Regions from separate parts of the Parabacteroides sp. 20_3 genome, predicted to be linked through region 1. Evidence: riboswitches for the same ligand, from Rfam matches in the RefSeq annotation. Region 1 holds a riboswitch; each other region holds the start of a gene.
What was found. A riboswitch is a leader RNA that binds a small molecule or an ion and turns the genes downstream of it on or off. The one in region 1 is predicted to bind cobalamin.
Positions count from the first base shown of each region.

Region 2: linked by a shared signal. The riboswitch ahead of ACESPU_RS17005 (TonB-dependent siderophore receptor) and the one ahead of ACESPU_RS00200 (sirohydrochlorin cobaltochelatase) in region 1 are both predicted to bind cobalamin.
Region 3: linked by a shared signal. The riboswitch ahead of ACESPU_RS16935 (TonB-dependent receptor) and the one ahead of ACESPU_RS00200 (sirohydrochlorin cobaltochelatase) in region 1 are both predicted to bind cobalamin.
Region 4: linked by a shared signal. The riboswitch ahead of ACESPU_RS16965 (TonB-dependent receptor plug domain-containing protein) and the one ahead of ACESPU_RS00200 (sirohydrochlorin cobaltochelatase) in region 1 are both predicted to bind cobalamin.

Region 1 is NZ_CAXSNO010000001.1:48,492-52,728, forward strand. Features, by position in the region: gene ACESPU_RS00195 (TonB-dependent siderophore receptor) at 1-1,519, opposite strand, end outside; gene ACESPU_RS00200 (sirohydrochlorin cobaltochelatase) at 1,532-2,449, opposite strand; cobalamin riboswitch at 2,577-2,774, opposite strand; gene aspT (aspartate-alanine antiporter) at 2,861-4,237, shown strand, end outside.
Region 2 is NZ_CAXSNO010000008.1:258,159-262,395, forward strand. Features, by position in the region: gene ACESPU_RS17000 (putative transporter) at 1-1,562, shown strand, start outside; cobalamin riboswitch at 1,672-1,877, shown strand; gene ACESPU_RS17005 (TonB-dependent siderophore receptor) at 1,915-3,918, shown strand; gene ACESPU_RS17010 (DUF5074 domain-containing protein) at 3,939-4,237, shown strand, end outside.
Region 3 is NZ_CAXSNO010000008.1:238,321-242,557, forward strand. Features, by position in the region: gene ACESPU_RS16930 (YncE family protein) at 1-283, opposite strand, end outside; gene ACESPU_RS16935 (TonB-dependent receptor) at 280-2,295, opposite strand; cobalamin riboswitch at 2,348-2,557, opposite strand; gene nrdG (anaerobic ribonucleoside-triphosphate reductase activating protein) at 2,598-3,098, opposite strand; gene ACESPU_RS16945 (anaerobic ribonucleoside triphosphate reductase) at 3,132-4,237, opposite strand, start outside.
Region 4 is NZ_CAXSNO010000008.1:249,021-253,257, forward strand. Features, by position in the region: gene ACESPU_RS16965 (TonB-dependent receptor plug domain-containing protein) at 1-1,554, opposite strand, end outside; cobalamin riboswitch at 1,666-1,863, opposite strand; gene ACESPU_RS16970 (TerB family tellurite resistance protein) at 1,918-2,715, opposite strand; gene ACESPU_RS16975 (HAD family phosphatase) at 2,806-3,423, opposite strand; gene ACESPU_RS16980 (sugar O-acetyltransferase) at 3,416-4,009, opposite strand.

The DNA of each region.
Region 1 (4,237 bases):
TATTCTTTATCATATTGAAGCTTGAATGCTCCTCATACTCACGTCGTCCGGTAGGAGTTGTAGCGCTGGCGGACATATAACGGAAAAAGTCGTAACGTAGAGCGGCTAATACCTTCCATTGCTCGTTGAACTCAACCATATCTTGAAGATAAAGGCTGTTGGAATAATGATGCGTAACCGTTGCTTTCGAGAATTTACTGGTCATATATCCCATGCTATGCGGATCATAAACGGATACATGCGAATAAAGGCCGGGACCCTGAACATCATCTCCTAAATTATAGCCCGAATAGCTGGTACGATTCAAGGCGACGAAAGAGTAACCTCCCATATACGTATGCTTTATCTCACCCGTCCTGAATTTACCGCTTAGCTCGAGCGTATTGGCTACCGTCTTGGCTATATGGGAGAAGCGAAGCGGGAAAGAAAGATATACACTGTCCAAACAGATATATTTTTTCTGGCCGTTTTTCATATAATAATGATCATAGATCGGATCATCACTTTCGAGATAGTCGAGGGCTTCCGTCCCAAAATAGTTGATATCGTCGTTATTGTAAGAAAGGCGATCTGTTAGTTTCGCGCCGTTCCAAAAAGTATGTGTGTATTGCGTCGATACGTTCCATGCGTGATTCTTCATAAAGTCGGACTCGTTATTGTAGCGAGCCTCACGGTCAAGTCCCGGTAGCATCTCATTTTTATGGAGATATAACTGTCCTGTTTGCACATTATATACATCATTTGCCATTAAATCGGGAAGACCGATCTCCGTCCCATAGAAGTCGCGGTTAAAACCTCCGCGAACATCTAATATGTCACGTTCCGTCATTTTAGCTTGCAATGCCAGATAACCGGAAAAGCGACGGTTGCCATTATCACGCCAGCCCTCTTGATCGGAAAAGTTGACATTGGCGTAATAATTGACCGGACCGACCAATTTACCGCCCATGCCAAGTGTCGCCTCTTTATTCTCGTAACTACCGTAGGCCAATCGAGCATTAACGCTCTGTTTCTCTGACGGGGATTTACGAACGATATTCAAGGTTCCACCTACGGCTGAATGTCCGTAAAGTACAGAAGCCGGTCCCTTTAATAATTCAATAGACTCGATACAGGATAGATCGGGTACGGGATAAGAGTTGTTTATTGCCGAACGTTCATCGCGGATACCGTCTATCATCATGATAGAATGATCGAAACCACGGATCGACAATTGTTGAAATGCGCCATAAGATGTTTGGAATCGTACGCCCGGCATAAAGCGTACCGCATCTTGGATATTACGGATACCTCGCAACTCCAAACTACTCGCCGTAATGCTATTAATTGAAATAGGAAGATATTTCATAGGTACGTCCAACTTCGTGATTTGTGGACGTGGCTTGCGTGCGGCGGTCGCTACGACTTCTTGAATATTGAATGTCGTATCGGCGAAATTCGTGTACTCATTCTTGTGTTGTGCCTGCATCGTACTGATACATAAGGCTGTCAACGGTAAGATTGTCAAAACTCTTTTCATGTATTTAGCATATTAGTCCTTTTCTACCGCATAAGCTTTTTTCTTGTCGACGATATCAATCATCTTATGTTTAGCCATAAAACGGGCGTGCTCGATGAAAATCTTCTGAATATCCGGATTCTGTCCCAGACCTTCCATAAATACGCTTACCTCGTAGCCTTTCTTTTCCAGTTCCTCTTTCCAATCACCGGCGATATCGTTTTTCGCATGGTCTCCAGCGACAAACATAAATGGCATTAACACGACTTTCTTCGTACCATTGGCTTTTACTTGAGCTTCCATCGTATCAAAAGAAGGATAACCTTCAATAGTTCCTACGGAATAATTCTTGAACCCCTTCTCCTTCAACATATAATCCAACATGGCATATTGGGCCGTTGCTGGAGTATAAGTGCCATGACCTACTAATAATGTAGCGCCTTCCTTCGCCCCATTTTTTATGATAGCAGCGATTACTGCCTCATAATCTTCCGGCGTATACAATAGGGGATTGCCGATTCGGATTTCCTTGAAAGAAGACTTCATGGCGGCAACGTCTTTACGTAAGGATTCCATCTCGATACCTTCGATTATATTCGTGGATTGGATCAAGATGTGCGTATAACCATCAGCCTTTAACTTTTCCAAGGCTTCGATCGGGTTTAGTTTCTCTATGCCACGAGCTTTTAAGCGGCGCATTACAATGCGAGAAGTCCATGCCTCACGCAACTCAACATCTTTGAAAGCTTCTTTCGCTTTTTGATTGATCGCGTCGATTGTCAAGGCACGGGTATCATCATGGGTTGTTCCAAAATGTACCATCAATAAAGCGGCCTTATCGCCCGGTTGTAAAGAGGCGAATAAATCGGATGCTACAAAATTCTCGCCATCGTGCGCACGACAAACTAGGCTGATGACCAGCAGGAAGAAAGATAGTAAGTGTTTCCTCATCATATGAATATATTAATAATTAGATTACATATCAATCCCACGGAGACAACGTATTATTCCGTCTCCAACATCTTTTAGATATAGGTGATATTTCTATCCTCTTAATTGCTCCTAACCCCGGGAGGAATTAATCATTACTTCGCTTGGCAGGTTTCCTGACTGGCTCGGAAAGCAACCTTCCCATCTTTCTTAAGACAGTGGCATAGCAGAACGCTTTCCTTTTCAAGAGCTTCACAGTAGCGGGCACTGTTCCGGATTCTAACCGGATTCCCTTTTATAGAGTTGTCGGTAGACAAACTCTATCACCTAAGCGGTCGCAAATTTATATAAATAATCCCGAAAAGTAACAACATCTTTCAAAGAATCCCTGTTCCAATAGCATCTTTTTTGTTTAACATCAAATAAATAGATATGGAATGGATAACTAATTTACTTCAACATTATCCGGAGCTAGCTATTTTCATAACCTTAGCTCTCGGTTTCTGGATTGGCAAGTTTAAGATAAAGAAGTTCACGCTGGGAACGGTTACCAGCGTATTATTGGTCGGTGTATTGATCGGGCAATTAAAAATCGATATAAGCGGACCGTTAAAGTCCGTCTTTTTCTTGATGTTCCTCTTCGCTGTAGGATATAGCGTTGGGCCACAGTTCTTCCGGGGATTGAAAAAGGAAGGTCTTCCTCAAATGCTTTTCGCCGCCGTCATGTGTATATTTTGTTTGATCGCTCCTTTTTTGTTAGCGAAACTTATGGGATATAACGCAGGCGAGGCCGCAGGATTATTGGCGGGCTCCCAGACGATGTCGGCAGTATTAGGAGTTGCCGAAGATACGATCGGACAGATGAATATTAGCGATACGGATAAAAGTGCTATGGTAAATGTAATGCCCGTGGCCTATGCGGTAACTTATATTTTCGGTACGGCAGGATCCGCATGGTTAGTGAGTGATATCGGGCCACGTCTTTTAGGAGGACTCGACTACGTGAAAAAAGCGTGTAAAGAGCTAGAGGCTAAAATGGGAAATAACGACGAGAGCGAGCAACCGGGCTTTATGCCAGCCGCCCGTCCGGTAACTTTCCGGGCCTATAAGATTAGTAATGAATGGTTCAAGGATGGCAAAAGCGTAAAGCAGTTGGAGGTATATTTAGACCAATTGGGACGGCATTTGTTCGTGGAGCGTGTCCGTATTAATAATGTAGTAACCGATGTTAAACCGGATTTGGTTTTACATACCGGAAATGAGGTTGTTCTAAGCGGTCGCCGGGAATTCGTGATCGGAGAGGAGAACTGGATTGGCGACGAGGTCAATGACATTGAATTGCTTGATTTTCCGGCAGAGACGTTACCCGTACTAGTGATCCATAAGGAATACGTGGGGAAAAAGATCTGCTATTTACGCAATCAATCGTTCATGCATGGTGTTAGCATCAAGTCCGTAAGGCGCGCGGGTATCAATATCCCGGTCTTGGCCGCTACGGTGATAGATTCCGGTGATATGCTGGAATTGGTAGGCATGAAATCAGAGGTAAATAAAGCGGCGACGGCTTTAGGATATCCCGATCGCCCAACCAATCAGACCGATTTGATTTTCGTGGGTATCGGTATTTTCTTAGGGGGAATTTTAGGTTCGCTCGCGATTCATTTCGGGGGTGTCCCGATTAGCCTAAGTACGAGTGGAGGTGCTTTGATAGCCGGGCTCGTCTTTGGATGGCTTCGTTCTAAGCATCCGACCTTCGGGCGTATTCCGGAGCCTTCCGTCTGGATATTAAATAATTTGGGATTGAATATG
Region 2 (4,237 bases), on a different contig from region 1:
GGATTACCATGGTACTGTTTGTCGGGATCTTTCTCGGGCATTTCGGTTTTACGGCGAATCCGTCGGTCGTTCATTTTTTTAGAGAGTTTGGTTTGATCTTATTTGTTTACTCGGTAGGTATGCAAGTAGGCCCCGGATTTTTCTCTTCGTTTCGAAAGGGAGGGATCACGTTGAATATGCTTGCTTGCGGTATTGTTTTTCTAGGGGTGATTACTGCCTTGATTATACATTATATTACAGGCATTCCTATACCGACAATGGTAGGTATCTTATCCGGAGCAGTGACGAATACACCGGGATTGGGCGCTGCTCAACAGGCTTATTCAGATATGACGGGGATCTCGGATGAAACGATCGCTTTAGGATATGCGGTTGCCTATCCGTTAGGTGTGATCGGCATTATCTTGTCGATGATTTTTATCCGTTATGTTTTCCGTATCTCTTTTGCGAAGGAGACGGAACAATTGGAAGAAGAGACGGATACGGAATCGGGAGGAGAGGCTGTACCTATCTCTTTGGTGGTGAAGAATCCGGCGATTTTTGGTCGTAGCGTAAGTGAGCTATCTAAATTGTTGGAACACCGTGAATTTGTTATTTCCCGTATTTTACGTAACGATACGAATCGGATAGAGATCGTGGCGGGGAACACGGTATTGAATGGGGATGATAAGATTTTTGTTATTACCGCAGAGCATGACGTGGAGGCGATAAAGACTTTTATCGGTCAAGAAATACAGATGGATCGTAAGCAATGGATTCCGGCGGAAAGCCAGTTTATCAGCCGGCGTATTTTGGTTACCCGGTCTGAAATCAACGGTAAGCAATTAGGGGCTTTGCAGTTACGCCGTTTACATGGAATTAACGTGACTCGGATCAATCGTGCGGGGCTGGAGTTGGTAGCTACTCCTAATCTGGTCTTGCAAATAGGCGACCGGGTGACAGTGGTCGGTAGTGAATTGGCGGTGGAGAAAGTTGCCGAGACGCTGGGTAATTCAATGAAACGCTTGAATGAACCTAATTTGGTGACTATTTTTGTTGGTATAGTTTTGGGTATTATCGTGGGAAGTCTTCCTATTAGTTTTCCGGGTATTCCTCAACCGGTGAAATTAGGATTAGCGGGAGGTCCGTTGATCGTTGCGATATTGATAAGCCGGTTCGGTTATCGTTATAAATTGGTTACTTATACCACGCAAAGTTCTAATTTACTATTGAGGGAATTAGGAATCACGTTGTTTCTCGCCTGCGTGGGATTGAGTGCGGGTGAAGGTTTTGTCGATACGATAGTCAATAAGGGTGGTGTAGCTTGGATCGGTTATGGTTTTATAATAACGTTATTGCCTCTACTGATTATCGGTTGTGTGGGAAGGTATTTTTATAAACTGAATTATTTTACGTTGATGGGATTGATTGCGGGAAGTACGACCGATCCTCCTGCGTTAGCCTATTCCAATATGGCGGCAGGAAATGATGCGCCGGCGGTTGGATATGCGACGGTTTATCCATTGACCATGTTTTTGCGTGTGTTGACCGCACAGTTAATGATATTATTCTTTTATACATAGAATAAATATTTTGTTGTTAGTAATGTTTAGAAAAGTGTAAACTCCCTAGCCTTCCGCCGAAGTGATTCGCCGGGGGGCTTTTTTGTTGCTAATCAAAAAGTAAACATGTATCTTTGCGGCCAATCAAGGTGTAGATGTTATCGATTCCGATAATAATCAGTAAAAGGGAATCCGGTGCGAGTCCGGAGCTGTACCCGTAGCTGTAAGTCCTTGGAGCCCCGGCAAATCTTGTTGCCACTGCCTATCGGATAGGCGGGAAGGTAGCCGACAGAGGGTGGACGAGCCAGAAAACCTGCCATGATTTTGTTATGCGACGTTTCGGGTGAAGACGTTGGTAAATCTAAATGTTGCTATGCGAGATTTATATCTTATAAGATGCCTATGCGTTTTTAGCGCATGGTTATTCTCTTTGGGTGTCGCTTACGGTCAACAGATCGATACGACGGCCTATCACGAGCTTTCCGGGGTGGAAGTGGTGGAGAAGGTACGTCCGTCGGTCACCCGTGAAGGTACGCCTTTGCAAATTATGGACCGGGCGGGAATCGATCGCTTGGGAGTACAAGACCTATCCGAGGCCGTGAAACGCTTCTCGGGAGTTACGGTACAGGATTATGGGGGGATCGGAGGATTGAAAACGGTCTCGGTACGTAGCTTGGGGGCGAAGCATACCGCCGTCAGTTACGATGGGGTGACGATTACGGACGCGCAAAGCGGGCAAGTCGATATCAGCCGTTTCTCGTTGGATAATGTGGAGATGGTTTCCTTGTCAATCGGGCAGTCGGATGACATTTTCCAAACGGCAAGGGTGTATGCTTCGGCAGGCGCCTTGAATATACAAACCGGAAAGCCCACGTTTAAAGACAAATCGTTTCATACTTATCTTAAGGTTAAGGGAGGTTCCTTCGGGCTTTTTAATCCTGTGCTGCATTATGATCAAAAATTAGGAAAGCGTTGGAGCGCATCCTTACATGGTGATTTCGTGCGTGCGGATGGACAATATCCCTATACATTAATTAATGGGGAATTGGAAACGAGAGAGAAGCGAAGAAATAGCGATATCCATTCTTTCCATTTGGAAGGTAATCTATTCGGCGATTTTGGAAGGGGAGGCGAACTTTCCTTTAAGGCGTACTATTTTGATTCGGAGCGGGGGCTTCCCGGTTCTGTTAATTTATATAACAAGAACACTTCTGAACGATTATGGGATAATAACTTTTTCGTGCAATCGGGGTATAAGAATGTTCTTAATGAGAAATTTACGCTACGGGCCATGGCTAAGTATAATTATGCTTTTACTCGTTATTTAGATATAAATGATAAATATGCTGCGGGCGAACAAGTCGATTTGAATACACAGAATGAGTATTATGGCTCTGTAGGTTTGCTGTATACTCCTATAAAGTATGTATCGGCGACGTTGACTACGGATTTAACTCGCTCTATGCTGGACAATAATTTTGTGAACGGCCCTAATCCAAAGCGAATGGCCTCTCAATCAGTACTAGCGGTGCAATATAAGAACAGTCGATTCACGGCTACCGCTAGTTTATTGGGAACATATATCACTGATAAAGTGGAGCAAGGGGAAAAACCGGATGATAAGAGGCGTTTATCCCCGGCTGTAAGTTTGTCTTGGCGGCCATTCTCGGAAAGTACTTTGCGGATACGTGCCTCTTACAAAGATATATTCCGGGTTCCTACATTTACGGACTTGTATTACCTCCGTATGGGAAATACAAATTTGAAACCGGAAGAAACTTCCCAATATAATGTAGGGGTAACATGGAGTTCTTCCTGTGGGGATTGGCTGCGGCATTTCAGTATTTCGGCGGATGGATATTATAATACGGTGAAAGATAAGATCGTGGCTTTACCTACCATGTATGTTTGGAAGATGATGAATATGGGCGAAGTGGATATTAAAGGGGTAGATGTAAATTTATCTACACAATTCCGATTGCCCTTACGAATGAGCTTGCTTTTGGCTTCCACTTATTCTTTTCAATACGCGGTTGATGTGACAGATCCGGAAGCTAAGAATTATAAGGATCAGATTCCTTATACACCTCGTCATTCTGGCACGGTTTCCGTAACCTTGGAAAATCCATGGGTAAATGTCTCTTATATACTGACTGCGGTTGGTGATCGTTATGCATTGCCGCAAAATATAGATCGGAACAGGATTGATTCTTATATAGAACAGAGTATTTCTATAAATCGAGATTTTCGTTTTCGATATTTCGGTTTGCGTTTGCAAGGTGAATTGTTAAATCTTGCGAACGTGAATTATGATGTTATTCAGTATTATCCCATGCCGGGCCGTTCTTGGCGTTTAAGTATTTGTTTATCCTATTAGTAAACTATAAAAGTAAAGTAATGAAAAAGAAGAATTTAGTTTGTGTCTCTGCCTTGTGTGCATTGATGTCTTTCTCGTTTGTCAGCTGTGATGATGACAATGAGCCTTCACTGAACATACCAAATGTATCTGTAACTAATGTCAGTTTTACGGATGAGAATCCGGAAGCTTTAAAAGTTAGCGGAACCTTAAATTGGACAGCTCCGTCTTCTGTTGACAATGTAACAAAGTACGTGATTTATGGTTCCTCTGATGGAACCGCTAAAGATATGAAAATTGCGGAGGTAGAAGTTGGAACACATTCATATGCTATTACGGA
Region 3 (4,237 bases), on a different contig from region 1:
TATCATTGCCTACATCGCCCAACTCCTTGACCACGTTTGGGTTCCGTTCCGAGTAGAGGTTACGGATATAATAACCGTTCACGTAATCCAGATAATCCAGCGTACATTTATTGCTTCCCATATTCCCCTCGTTCACTAAATACATCCCTTGAGGATTCGCCTCGGGGTGGATACCATCGGAGACCAGCTCGTATTCCGATGGAACTACGATCTCGATCTTACGGCAGGATGAAAAAGCGCAACCGATCAGGATACCTATTATATATAATGTATGTCTTTTCATATCTCGATCGTTAAAGACACTTTGTAATTTCGTTTCGGCATCGGATAATTCAGGATCACGTCGTAGTCTTGGCTTAACAGGTTGTTTACCTCTACGGCAGCCTTGATAAGTCCGAATTTGAATTTCAAATCTTTCGACAAGGAGATGTCGCTGGTGTACCACGGTTGCGTATAATTGTATTTGATATTTTCCTGCTGGTTATACCGCTCTCCCACATATATGAAACTATAGTTGAGGTTCCATCCCTTGAAAGAGGCTTGTGCGATGGCGGAGCCGCTATGCCAAGGGATATAAGGGATTTGATCTCCGTAATAGGTATCCGAGGGATCCGTGAAGTCTTGGGCCTTTTGATAGGTGTATTGTACGCGTAGCGTGACGAACAAATCTTTTACCGGATTGACGGTCGTTTCCGTACTGACATCTATACCTTTGATTTCTACCTTACCCAAATTCAGCATCGTCCAACGGAACTGCTGGCCTTTGGGGTAAGCGATGATCTTGTCTTTCACCTTGTTGTAATAACCATCCGCCTGTATCTTGAAGCGATAGAAAAGATGGTTCTCCCATGTTTTCGTGTAAGCGAAGCCGGCATCATATTGGGTTACGTATTCCGGGTTTAATTTGGAGTTTCCCATATCGGCGTAATACAAATCGTTGAAGGTGGGCATGCGGAAGATCCGTTTATAGAAAGCGCGTACATTAAAGTCTTGTTTCTCGAACGGCTTATAGGAGGCGAACACGGCGGGTGTGAGGATTTGCCGGGCTTCCGGTGCGGGGCCTTCTTCTACACGGTCGTTGATAAAAGTCGCCAGTCCGCTGGCCTGTAATTTTACTTTTCCTAACCGGAGCGCCGTAGCGACCGAAAGGAGGTTGGTGAAGCGTTCCGGGTAAACGAATCCATACATATCGGCGTTCATCTTGTTCCATTGCAAGTCGTAAGAAGCAGAGACATCCCAGTTCGAGAGGATGGAGTAGACATTAGCGGAAGATAGGTAAATCTCCCGTTGCTTATACAGGTTATCTACATGAATCAGCTTGTCGTCGTTGTTCACATAATGCGTACGGTAGAAAGCGTATTTCGCATTGACCTGTGTCTTGAATTTACTATTGATTTCTTTGATATAGGAGCCTTGCATGAAAGAGTTCGTATCCCATACTCGTTCGCCGCGTCGCCATACGTTGTTTACGATAGCCCCCGGGATACCTCGTTCGGAATTGTAGTTGTAGAACTTAAGATTCCAAGTACCGTCGCTCATCTTGCCATACAATCCGGCCTCTAGGCGGGTGGCGTTGATATCCCCGTTTTCCCGGACGGCGGTCGTATCGTAAGCGATCTCTCCGGCAGGGTTGATACGGCGGTAACGAAATTTGTATTTACCGCTTCCGCTTAACCATTCGGCGCTGAAAGAGGCGGCTACGTTTTCTGATATCTTATATTCGAACAGGGCCGAGGGATTGATAACGTCGAAGGAACCGACTTTCATCGTGGCACGGATATTCGTTGTTTTTCCTTCTTCGAAACGAGGACGACGAGAACGCAGATAAAGCGTACCGGCCGCACCGAAATCTTTCGCGGATTGGAAGATATCGCTCTTCTGGCCATTGTATAAAGAAATCTCCTCGATATTGTCTAAGGAATACATTCCGAGGTCTACTTGTCCGTTTTGCGCGTTGCTTAATTCGATACCGTCGTAGAAAACACCCATATGGTTCGTTCCCATGCTTCGGATGTTTACGGTCTTGATACCTCCTACGCCCCCATAGTCTTTCAATTGGACGCCCGAGAAGTAGCGTAAAGCATCCGCTACCGTGTGGCTGTTCAAATTTTGTAATTCTTTCCCCGATAGTTTTTGGGAAGGAATTACCTCTTTAAAGCTGAAACTCCGGGCCGTGACCGTAACTTCGTCCAAGTGTTGGATAGAGTCGAGTTTGCTTTGTCCATGGGACATACCTATCGCCAGCATCGATAATACGCAAGCGAGGTATCCCTTTCTAGCAAAGGATAACACCATTATTTAAAACCTGTTTAGAAAATGATTCGTACCAAGCCGCTCTGTCCTCGCGAACGACTTCTCCCTAACTGGCAGGTCTTCTGACTGACTCCCATCCCGAAAGCCTTCCCGATATATATCCTTATATACCAGTGGCGAAAGTGTTTCCGGAATGTTTGAAATAGAGCTTCACAGCAACGGGACTGTTCAGGAATTACACCTGATTCCCATTTAATCCGTAACCCCGGTTGGGTGAAACGGAACCAATTCGGGACAAAGGTATGAAATCTTGTTAATATCCGGGCTATAATTGGAGAATTTCCTTAAATGAAAGGGTTGTACTTGTATGTTACGATTTCCTTTTTATTTAAAGAAGCTTGTACGTCAATTAACCGTTGGTTGCTGCTTCCCCGGAATAAAAGGCTCTCATCCCGAAGGGTTTGTTTGTAGCGGCCATCTACCAATACGTCGATATAGGATAATAAGGCGGCTTGTGCCGGGTTCTTTATCAGGTCCTCGAATTTATATCCCGTGTAGCACCAGATCGTCTTTTGGCTTTTTTCCTTGATCGCCTTGGCTACCTCGGTGAAGCCTTCCGGCTGGAACATGGGATCTCCACCACTGAAGGTGACGTTGGCGAACTCGTCAGCCAGCACTTTCTCCACGATCTCTTCCGTTCTTACTTTCTTCCCTTTATGGATATCCCATGATTCGGGGTTGTGGCAACCCGGGCATTTGTTCGGGCAACCCGCCGCATAGATGGCGGTCCGGAATCCCGGACCGTCTACGGTGGTATCTTCGATGATATCTATGATAGACAACATGGTAATTGAAAATTGACAATTGACAATTGAAAATTAGTTGTGGGTGATGCGGTCGTTCAGCTCGGATAGCTTGGCGTTGTTCCAACGGTCGGTGGTTCCTACCAAGTAACCGGTGATGCGTTGAAGTTTGTCCAAGTGTTTGCTGCCGCATTTCGGGCAGGCTTCCAGATTCGGGGTGGAGTTCTCGTAGCCACAATCCAGACAACGGTTACGATTATGGTTTACGGAACCGTATCCGATATTGTATTTATCCATCATATCCACGACACGCATGATCGCTTCGGGGTTATGGGTAGCGTCGCCATCCATCTCTACGTAGAAGATATGGCCACCACGAGTCAAATCATGATAAGGAGCTTCCACTTCGGCTTTATGACGGGCACTGCACTTATAATATACCGGGACGTGATTAGAGTTCGTATAATAATCCCGATCCGTGATACCCGGAAGCGATCCGAACTTCTTACGATCTTTTCCCGTGAACTTGCCGGACAAGCCTTCAGCCGGAGTTGCCAGTACGCTATAATTGTGTTGGTATTGCTCAGAGAATTGGTTGGCGCGATCCCGGATATACGTAACGATCCTTACGCCTAAGGCTTGCGAATCCTCATCTTCTCCATGATGCTTCCCGGTAAGGGCTACCAAGCATTCGGCCAGTCCGATAAAGCCGATACCCAAGGTGCCTTGGTTGATAACGGAGGCAATCGAATCGTTAGGCTTCAATTTTTCCGAGCCTAGCCATAAGGAAGACATCAACAACGGGAATTGCTTCGCGTAAGCGGTTTTCTGGAACTCCATACGCTCATGCAACTGACAAGCCGTAAGTTCCAGCATATGATCCAGTTTAGCGAAAAATAGGGCGATACGTTCCTCCTTGTTCTCCACCTGCATGCACTCGATAGCCAATCGCACGATATTGATCGTCGAGAAAGAGAGATTACCTCGTCCGATAGAAGTCTTTGGTCCGAAACGATTCTCGAATACACGGGTACGGCATCCCATGGTCGCTACCTCGTGGATATAGCGCTGAGGATCGTCCGCTTTCCAATCCTCGCTTTGGTTGAAGGTTGCGTCGAGATTCAAGAAGTTCGGGAAGAAACGACGGGCGGTGACCTTGCAGGCCAATTGGTAAAGATCGT
Region 4 (4,237 bases), on a different contig from region 1:
GATCTCATCCAATCGGTCTTCGGCGCTTGTCGGGATCTCGGTCAAGGCGATCATGTTCTTGATACGGTTGTAGAATCCTGTTACCGTGATCTGCAGGTTCGACGCATGATATTCTACGCTCGCCGAATAATAATTGGACTTTTGCGGTTTTAAATCCTTATTACCATAATAATGTTTCCACGGGCCGCCGCCGATCTGCGTGATATAATCATCGTGCAACTCCTTTAAGGTAGGAGCCTTAAATCCATTTGAGTATGTGGCTCGGATATTGAAGTCGCCTAGTTTGTACATGGCGGAGACTTTAGGGGTAAACGTAGCCCCGAACTCTTGGTGCACGACGAAGCGCCCACCTACCGTCACATTCAACCGATCCGTCGGATTCCATTCGTCTTGTACATAAGCGGAAGCCGTAAATACGGAGGCTTTCCCGTTCTCGATACGCCGGGGAGATTTCAAATGATCGTATTGATATTCGAGTCCGGCGCTTAGGATATTGTTTTCCCCGAGGTGGAATACGCTTTTGGCTTGTCCTAGGAAACGTTGTTGAGAGGTTTCCAGAATATGTTCCCCCGGATAACGGGTAATACGTAAACCCGTCTCCGGATCGAAGAAGTTCGTGACATCTTTATGATGGTAATTATAGAAATAGCTATAGTTACCATACGTTAGATCTACCGAAAGGAAGTTCTGCCCTCCCAATGCGTATTTAGCTCCTCCGGCTACATCGAAGTTCCGGTAGAATTGATCATAGGTATAATACTTGAATGCGCCGTGCGGACGATAATTCCATTTCTGGTAAAAAGAGCCATCGGCCGAAAGGCTCAGCCGGTCGTTCACTTTGTAGGTTAAGTTCTCCCTTAGCGTAAAGTTCGTGGATCGGTTTACGGTTCGTGTCACGGTTCCATCCATTACCTCGTGATGGTCCCATTCTTGGGTCGTATTTTGCCAGCCGTCCGTATGGGTCGTACTAAGTGAGGTGTTGGAATTCATTCTCTTATGCCCAAAGCCGATTTGTACGCTTTCCAATATATCTCCATATGATCCGACACGAGTCGTATTCGATAGGCTCACTTTATCCCGGTTCTTTTTCGTGATAATATTGATAACACCGGCGATAGCGTCCGAGCCATACAGGGAAGAGGCGGCACCTTTTACGATCTCGATACGTTCGATATTGGCGGGGTTGATAATACTCAAGTCGTTTTGTCCGCCGGTATCTCCGTTGATCCGTTTGCCATTGATAAGGATCAAGATGTAATCGTTGCCTAATCCGTTCATCTGGATGCCACTACCCATGTCGCTCGGATTAAAGGTGATGGAAGCGTTCAGCCCTTCCAGAATATCTTGCATACTGCGTCCTTGGTAACTGTCAAGGGCTTTGCCAGTGATTACCTCTGTTTGCACAGGGGCGTCTTTCAGATAGTGTTCGGTACCCGTACCGGTGACCACGACCTCGTTCAATAGCACGGAAAGTTCCTTCGGATCTTTCAATATGCTTTGGGCGCATACGGATTGTACGCATGCCACCAGAATAGCGAATGCTAAAAGCCTCATATAGTGTTTTATTTATACACGAAATAAAACAACAAGCCTCTATCTGGTTATGTCTCAAAAAATAAATTGAATCGTTTTTTGTATGACACATACTTCTATCCTGGAAGCTTGATGTTATTGTAAGACTTTAGCAGGTATTCTGGCTCTCCTCTGGTTAGAAACCTTCCCATTCCAATTCTGGAACAGTGGCTTTTGAACTTCTAACCAACTTAATGAGGATTACAGCTGCAGGAACAGCTCCGGATTCACACCGGATTCCCTCTCACCAAACTATGTGATAGCTTGGTTACTAAAATCGTGGGCAAAGGTAGGTCTTTTTAATTAAATAATACAGACATTGAGAAAATATTTCCATTTTCTTATTTACTTCATGCCTCTCGCTTTATAGATACGCTCCTTAGCCTCATTGATCTTTTGGAGTTTCTCATTGGCGGCCTTGCGGATATCTTCACCAAGGTTGGCTACTTTGTCCGGATGATGTTTGATAGCCATGCGGCGGTAAGCGGCACGCACCTCATCGTCCGTAGCCGTGGGTTCTATCTCTAATACTTTATAGGCGTTATCTAGGGAGTTTTCCTGAAGATTTAACATGGATTCAACTTCCTTTTCAGACATTCCCATCGCTATGGCTACCTCTTTTAAAGCGTTGATCTCGGTGGCGCAAACATTACCGTCGCTCTTAGCGATCTCGGCGAGGAACGCCAGCAGTTGCAGCCGCTCCTCATAACTTAGGTTGTATGCGATCTGGGTTCCGCATTCCCGGATGGTATTCTTGAATCCTATGCTATTCTCTTGCTCCATGCGTTTGGCTTGGTCGAAAAGCTTTAGCAATATCTCTTCACCTTGGCCTACGGCGATCTCGCCGAAGTTCCTTCGGAGGAATTGACGGACATATTCCATCTCGCTGTGCATGATTTTCCCATCGGCACGGATGATATAGGAGGCCATTACCAACATGGAGAAAAGGAAACTGTTACGCTCCCCGGCGTATGGGTCTCTTCGTGTATATTGATCATCGTAATTGGTTCTGCCACCGAAGGGCTGTCCCGTCATGTTTGCCTCTTCCTCAAAGAAAGAGCCTAATATAATACCGGCTAAAGCGCCCAGTGGTCCGAATGCCATAAACCCCAAGACACCGCCTATCCATTTTCCGATACCCATATTCTTCTTTGTTTTATTTGTCGTTAATCAATGGTGCGATATTCGCTATTCTCTAAACGCATCTCCGGCTGTTGCAATTTCTGGTATTCATCATTGTTCAATTTTGATACCGCAAATTCGCTCTATTTCAAAAATATATTCTTTGGGTGTTGTGAACAATACAGCTTCCATTCCAATCGCCTTTGCACCCAACACATTCACCATTCTGTCATCCGTAAACAAACATTCCGACGGTTTAAGGCCATATTTGTCACGAAGGCGAAGATAAATTTCCTTTTCTGGCTTGATGAAGTGTTCCTCACATGATATTACCATACCGTCAAGTAACCGGAATATGTCGAATTTCTCCATGACCCGGTAGATTGTGTCGCTCCAGTTCGTCAACCCATATAGTTTGAATCCAGATTGCTTTAACTTTTTTAGAAGTACACGCATACCTTCAATCTCTCCTGTTATCTCTTCTAGATAATTATCTTTGAAAAACGTGAAGGCATCACTATATTCAGGATACCTTTTTATCGCTCCGTCAATCATTTTATCAAACGGGATTATTCCACGGTCGCACATGTTTATAAATTTCGGATCTGATAGAATTTTGTGAAAACCGATTAGTGACACTTCATCATCCCCGAAATGTCGTTCAAGCAAGGGTTGCAAATCGTGATTTACGAGGACCTTGCCAAAATCAAAAATGAGGTTTTTAATCATTATCTTCGATATTTTTAATTACACGGCAAGGATTGCCGACAGCTATGGAATTGGCAGGAATATCTTTCACGACAACACTGCCTGCTCCGATGACAGAGTTTTTACCGATGGTCACACCCGGAAGGATTGTAGAGCCGCCTCCTATCCATACACCATCTTCTATAAGGACAGGTCGGGCAATTGTGTCGCAGATGGACGCTCCGGGATGTGTCCTTTCCGGCATCCTTTCCGCAAGGTGAACGGAATGAGTTGCGGTATATATTTTCACATCGGGGGCTATCATCACGTTGTTACCGATAATGATATTGTTATTATCGAGGAACGTACAGTTCATGTTCACGATCACCTTGTTCCCGAAATAGATGTTTTTCCCATACTCGCATCGGAAGTCTATGTCGATGTAAACATCCTTGCCGATACTTCCGAACATCTGCCGATAGATGCGCTGCTTTGCCTCATTGTCGGCATAATCCGTTTCTCTGAGTTGGTGTAGTAGCCTTTTGTTACGGACAGTCATTTCCGTTATTTCGGGCGATGAGCCGTCGAAAGGCTCCTCATCCATACATTTTTGATATTCAGTTTTCATGTGTTCAATTCATCTCATTGTAGAGTCTTATTCTTTATTTGAGCCAATTATTACGACAAGGTAACGCAAGCAAGAATAGGCAGCTTCAAATTGATATGCCTTCAAGCATACGCAAAGTTACACAAAATAGCTGAGAACACGAACAAACGAAATGTATAAAAACTGTACTTGCCTGTTGACTCTACAAAAAGTAAGGCTTTTTCATTTAACATCTCATTTAAGTGGAGC